DNA from 2 places in the Saccharopolyspora antibiotica genome. Region 2 is predicted to be linked to the other one. Evidence: riboswitches for the same ligand, from Rfam matches in the RefSeq annotation. Region 2 holds a riboswitch; the other holds the start of a gene.

Region 1 (3,202 bases), on a different contig from region 2:
GTCGAACCGCGACCCGGCGCGCAGCCCGCTGCGCACGCCGAGCCACCCGGCCAGCGGCAGCACCACCAGCAGCGTCAGCGCCGTGAGCAGGACCGTGGTCGCGGCGTGGGACGTCACCTCGTCGAGCACCGGTCTGCCGGTGCGCAGCGAGCTGCCGAGATCACCGCGCAGCAGACCTGCCGCCCAGTCCAGGAACCGCTCCCCGAGCGGCCGCTCCAGCCCGAGCCGCTCCCGCAGCGCGGCGAGGCGCGCGGCGTCGGCGTGCTCGCCGAGGATCACCACGGCCGCGTCCCCGGGCAGCAGCGCGGTCAGCGCGAACACGCCCACGGCGACCACGGCCACCTGCGCCAGCGCCACCGCCGAGCGGGACAGCAGCGCGCCGAGCACCCGCCCGCCGGAAACCGCGCCGCGCGGCCGCGCGGCGAGCGCGATCAACCCACGCTCACCCGGTCGAACCGGGCCCAGTCCAGGGAGTTCGGCGGCGCCCCGCGCACCCCGGAGATCCGCTCGGAGGTGGCGACGTTCCAGCCGCTGAACCCCCACACCACCATGCCGCTGCGCTCCCGCGCGAGCAGCTGGGCCCGCGCCAGCAGTTCGGCGCGACGTCGTTCGTCCGCTGTGGACAGAGCCTGCGAGTGCAGCGCGTCGAACTCCTCGGAGCGGTACCCGGTGTAGTTGTTGCTGCCCGCACCGGACGTCAGGCGCTGCCCCAGGAAGATCGGCACCGGCAGGGCCGCGGTGCGGCTCAGCGCGGCCACGCCGTGCTCCTTGATGTCGGAGAAGTAGGTCTCCGCCGCACCGACGCGCGGCGCCACCCGCATCCCGATCTCCCCGAGCTGCTGGGAGATCAGGCTGGCCGCACCGTCGAAGTACGGGTCCACCGAACTGGTCCGCAACTCCCAGCCGAGCCCGGTCGCCCCGGCCTCGGCCAGCAGCGAACGCGCCAGCTCCGGGTCCCGCTCGGGCTCGGGCAGCCCGGCCGGGTAGTAGCGCAGCCCGGCGCCGAACAGGTCGTTGCCGATCCGGCCCTGGCCGCTCAGCGCGATCTCCAGCAGCGCCCGCCGGTCCAGCCCGGCCCGCACGGCCCGCACCAGGCGGGGATCGGAGAACGGCGGCCGGTCCACTTTGAGCAGGATCGCCTGCATGGTCCCGAAGGGCGCCGAGCGCACCCGGGCCCGCCCGCCCCGCTCCAGCAGCCGCACCGAGTTCGCGCTCACGTCGTGGGCGTAGTCGACCTGCCCGGACAGCAGCGCGTTGATCCGCGCGCTCTCCTCCTCCACCGGCACGAACTCCAGCTCGGCGGGCAGCGCCGGGCCGGACCAGTGCCGGTCGTAGCGGGCGAACACGGCGGACCCGCCGGGCTCGAACGAAACGAACCGGAACGGTCCCGAGCCCACCGGCCGGGTGAAGTCGGTGGTGTCCGCCGGGATGATCTCGGTCGCCGGAGCCCCCCAGGCCGCGGGGAACTCGAAGTTCGGCGCGCCCAGCACCAGTTCCAGCTCCATCGCCGACAACGCCCGGCTGGCACCGAAGTCCACGTCGGCGAAGTGCGCGGCGGCCTGGGCTGCGGTGGTCTCCTCGGCGATCCGCCGGTAGGTGTGCAGCACGTCCTCGGCGGTGACCCGGCGCCCGTCGTGGAAGGTGGCCGCGCGCAACCGGATCCGCCAGCGGGTGCCGGTGGGGTCGGGTCGCCAGGACTCGGCCAGGCGCGGGACCACGCTCATGTCGTCGGCGTACCCCACCAGGGTGTCGAACAGCGCCTTGGCCCGCGCTTGGTCCACGAACAGCGAGCCCGTGTGCGGGTCGAGGGATTCGGTGGCGCCACCGGTGGGGAAGGCCGCGCGCAGCCGCCCGGGACCGGATCCGGCGCCACCCGCGCAGGACACCAGCGGCGCCGCGGCGATCGCCCCGGCCACACCGGCCAGCAACCGCCTGCGGCCGATCGCGGTGCTCACGCCGGGTGGACGGGCCGTGGGAACTGCCCTCGAACGGGGGCGTGCGGGGATCTGGTCGGGCGCACTCTCGCAGTACCTCCTCCGGGGCTCCGCGACCCCGTGCGAATCGGTACGACGGTGCCAGTCTCCTGGCTCGCGGATCGACACCGCGTCCGGCCTTCCCACCGGTCTCCCGGCAGTGGCGCTGGTGGACGAGGCTCCCCGTTCACAGTGGCGGGACCGCGCCGGATTCACACCGGCTTCCTGCACACCGTCGCAGTGGAACGCGACCACCCTTCAGCGCGAGTCGATCGTTGTCAAGGACGAGGTGCGGAGTTCGGCCCCGGTCGGCCGCCCGAGCCCCGCCCGGCGGTCAGCGCTCCGCCAGCGCGGCGGCGACCAGCGCGGCGAAGTCGGCGTGACGGGCGGGTGAACCGCTCCCGGTGTCCCACTCGTACGCCGCCCACTCCCCGTTGCCCGCGACCTCGTTCGGGTTGAGCAGCCAGAACACGCCGTTCCCGTGGTCCGAGACGAGCAGCGAGCGGCGGAGCATCGCCAGGTCCGCGGCGAAGCAGGCCACCTCCGGCTCGTCCCACGCCTCGACGAGATCGCCCGCGACGTCCTCGAACCAGCCGATCCCCGGCGTGGCCAGCAGGCCGCAGAGCTCGGTCCCCGGATCGCTCCAGCCGTCGCTGACCAGCAGGAAGTTCCGGTAGCTCGGCGGCAGCGCGCGCCCCAGCCGCTCCTCCAGCCCGGCGACCGCCGCCGCACCGGCGGGACCGTGCCCGCGCCAGTCCTCGACCCCGGGCGTTCCCGCGCCGCGGCGGACCAGGAACTCGCGCCACTGCGCGGACGTGCTCGGGGCAGGTGTCATGCGGTGCTCCTGAGGTTCGCGGGCGGGCGTGGCGGCCTCCACAGGAGACCCCGTCCCGGTCGGCCCCGCAGGGGGGAGGGCGGATCTGGCCGGGGGGAGGTCCTTCGCCCGCGAGCACGCCGCTCACCAGGAGTGCTCGGACTGTCAGGGGTGTGGGGGACAGTGGCGGCGACCTGATGACAGCGCGGCGCACGCCGCGAAGCGGACTCCGCGCCCGCCGCAGCCCGGCACCGAACACGAGGATGACGACGATGAGCACTCCCGGCTTCCCGCCCGGAACCCTGGACGAGGACGGCTACCCGATCTGGTTGTCCGAACTGGACGTGCTGGACCCGAACCACACCGTGCACCTGGTGCGCGACCTGGAGCCGCGCGAGGCGCTGCGGATCCTCGG
Region 2 (3,202 bases):
CGACTGGTGTCGTAATCGAATCGGAATCAAGCAGCGCGAGACCCCACGTCCCGGGCAGCGCGGACCACCCCGGCGACGGCGTCCGCGGACAGCTCATCCAGCCGGAGGCAGGCGCCACCCAGGGCGGCCGCGACCTGCGCGGCGAGCCCGAGGCGCACCACGCCCTGCTCGCAGTCGACCACCACGGAGGCCACGCCCAGCCCGCCGAGCAGTCCCGCCGCCCGCATCGAGTCCCGCACCGCGCGCTGCGCCCGGCTCCGCCCGTCACCGCCCTCCCCGGCGGGAACAGTTGCCTTGCCGTCGGTGAGCAGGACCAGCAGCGGACGCCGCTGGGGGTCGCGGGTGCGCTCGGTGCCGACGACCTGCCGGACCTTGAGCAAGCCCGCGGCCAGCGGGGTGCGGCCCCCGGTGCGCAGGTCGCGCATCCGGGTGGCGGCGATCTCCACCGAGGAGGTCGGGGGCAGCGCCAGCTCGGCGTCCGCCCCCCGGAAGGTGACCACGCCGACCTTGTCCCGGCGCTGGTAGGCGTCCCGCAGCAGCGAGAGCACGGCACCGCTCACCGCCGACATCCGCTCGCGGGCGGCCATCGAACCGGAGGCGTCCACGGCGAACAGCACCAGGTTGCCCTCCCGCCCCTCGCGGACCGAGCGGCGGACGTCCTCGCGCCGCAGCACGAGCCCGGGGCCGCCGCGCCCGCGCGCCCGCTGGTGCGGGGCGGCGGCGATCAGCGTGGCGGGCAGGTGCACGCCATGTCCGTCCACTGTGGAGGCACGAACCGCCTGTCCGCTGCGGGAACGGGCGCGGGAGCGCCTACCGGGGGCGCCCTCGCCGATGCCGGGGACCTCCAGCAGCCGGGCCCGGAACGCCGGAGCGGGCGCGGCCGGGGGCTTGTCGGCGGGAGCCGGTCCGCGCTCCCCGCCCCGGCCGTTCCCGTCCTGCTGCCCGGCACCGCCGGCGTCGTCGTCCGGCGCGGGCGCCTCCCCGCCACCGGGGCCGTCCGGGCCGTCCTGCGGACCGCCGTCCGGGGAGCCACCGCCACCCGGGCCGTCCCCGGGGCCGTCCGGGTCGTCGTCCGGATCGCCGTCGCCGGAGTCCTCGCCCGCGTGCTGCGCGGCGTCCTGGAGGGCCTGCTGCAACTGGTCCTCCTCCACCCCGGGCTCGTCGAACGGGTCGCGGCGGCGGCGGTGCGGCAGCGCCAGCCGGGCCGCGGCCTCCACATCGGACTCCGCCACCTCGTCCGCGCCGCGCCAGGCGGCGTGCGCGACGGCGGTGCGGGCCAGCACCAGGTCCGCGCGCATCCCGTCCACGTCGAAGGAGGCGCACAGGGCGGAGATGCGCCGCAGCTCGGAATCGGGCAACCGCACCGCGTCCACCCTGGACCGGGCCTCGGCGATCCGGTCCGCCAGCTCGGCGTCCGGCCCGGCCCACCGCTCGGCGAAGCCGGCCGGGTCGGCCTCGAAGGCCAACCGCCTGCGCACCACCTCGGTGCGGGTCGCCACGTCCCGAGACGCCGCGACGTGCACGGTCAGCCCGAACCGGTCGAGCAGCTGCGGCCGCAGCTCGCCCTCCTCCGGATTCATGGTGCCCACCAGCAGGAAGGAGGCGGCGTGCGTCACCGACACGCCCTCGCGCTCCACGTGCGCGCGACCCATCGCCGCCGCGTCGAGCAGCAGGTCCACCAAGTGATCGTGCAGCAGGTTGACCTCGTCGACGTAGAGCACGCCGCGGTGCGCGGCGGCGAGCAGCCCCGGCTGGTAGGCGCTGATCCCCTCGGCCAGCGCGCGCTCCAGATCCAGCGAACCGACCAACCGGTCCTCGGTCGCGCCGACCGGCAGCTCCACCAGCTCGGCGGGCCGGACCTCGCCCGGGGCGGGCCCGTGCGGGCCGTCGGGGCAGCTCGGGTCGGGCCGGTGCGGATCGCAGCCGAAGCGGCAGCCGGGCACGACCTCCAGCGCGGGCAGCAGCGACGCGAGGGCGCGCACCACCGTCGATTTCGCGGTGCCCTTCTCGCCGCGCACCAGCACTCCGCCGATGCGCGGGTGCACCGCGTTGAGCAGCAGCGCCAGCCGCAGGTCGTCATGCCCGACCACGGCGGTGAACGGGAAGCGCGGGCTCCCGGGAGCAGACATGCCAGGTTCCTTCCTCGGGTCTCGGACGCCCCGATGTCGGCTGTGCCGGGCGAGGCAGTGTCCTGGCTCCCGGATCAGCGCGGAACTCCGGCCTTCCCAGGCAGCAGCGTCCGCTGACGCGCCCGGTGGCTCGCGGGGGAGGTCCGCTCCCCGGTCACAGTGGCGCCGACCGCGCCGGATTCGCACCGGCTTCCTGACCTGCCCAGGCTGGGACCAGCGTGCATCGTCGCAGATCACGCTCGGCCGAGGAACCGCGTCGGCGGGCTCAGCCGCGCGGAGCGGGGCATCGGCGCATGTCGACGTGCGGGATGCCGTCTTCGAGATACTCCTCACCCGCGGGCTCGAAGCCGAAGCTCCGGTAGAAGTCCTGCGCGTGGCTCTGCGCGGAGAGGGCGGCGGGGGCGCGCTGGATCTCCGCCAGCGCCGCGCGCATCAGCTTGCGCCCGAGGCCGAGACCGCGCGCGCTCTTCGCGGTGGCGACGCGGCCGATGCGGAAGCCGCCATCGGGGTCTTCCAGCAACCGGAGGTAGCCGAGCACGTACCCGTCGGCGGAGTCGATCCAGAAGTGGCGGGTGCTGTTCTCCAGGTCCCGCCCGTCGAGCTCCGGGTACGCGCAGTTCTGCTCGACCACGAACACGTCCACGCGCAGGCGGAGCATGCGGTAGAGGTCCTCGGCGTCGAGGTCGGCCGTGTAGGCGCGGTGGACGGCGGTGGCGAGCGGTTGCAGGGTCACCCCCACGGGATATCACATTCCGGCTACGGAACCCCCATCACCTGCGGCGGGAGTAGCGCACGACACGCTCCGCGATCAGGGGTCCGCGGCGCCGCCCGAGCGGGAAGCGCTGCGCACGCCCCGACGACCCCGGGGAAACGGACATTCCACGCGACCAGCGCCCTCCCCGGGGTGGGCGGCTGCCGCCGGGCCGGCGCGCGGGCGGGCGCGCGGGCGGGCGGTCAGAGCCGCGCCGCCACCGCGTCGGCCACCGAGGAGACCCGGGTGTACACGCCCGGCACGCCGGGGCGACCGCATCCGGTGCCGTAGGAGACCACGCCGATCAGCATCCCGTCCGCGA

The links. Region 2 has a riboswitch for cobalamin ahead of ACL03H_RS18625 (putative cobaltochelatase). Riboswitches for the same ligand answer to the same signal wherever they lie in the genome.
Region 1: it holds a riboswitch for cobalamin, as region 2 does, so the genes downstream of both, ACL03H_RS03610 (ABC transporter substrate-binding protein) here and ACL03H_RS18625 (putative cobaltochelatase) in region 2, are expected to answer to the same signal.

Annotation. Positions count from the first base shown of each region.
Region 1 covers NZ_JBJZOI010000004.1:28,962-32,163, reverse strand. Annotated here, with positions in the region: gene ACL03H_RS03615 (ABC transporter permease) at 1-435, opposite strand, end outside; gene ACL03H_RS03610 (ABC transporter substrate-binding protein) at 432-1,955, opposite strand; cobalamin riboswitch at 2,056-2,247, opposite strand; gene ACL03H_RS03605 (SMI1/KNR4 family protein) at 2,308-2,808, opposite strand; gene ACL03H_RS03600 (hypothetical protein) at 3,060-3,202, shown strand, end outside.
Region 2 covers NZ_JBJZOI010000022.1:1,357-4,558, forward strand. Annotated here, with positions in the region: gene ACL03H_RS18625 (putative cobaltochelatase) at 27-2,129, opposite strand; cobalamin riboswitch at 2,185-2,325, opposite strand; gene ACL03H_RS18630 (GNAT family N-acetyltransferase) at 2,395-2,862, opposite strand; gene ACL03H_RS18635 (S1 family peptidase) at 3,084-3,202, opposite strand, start outside.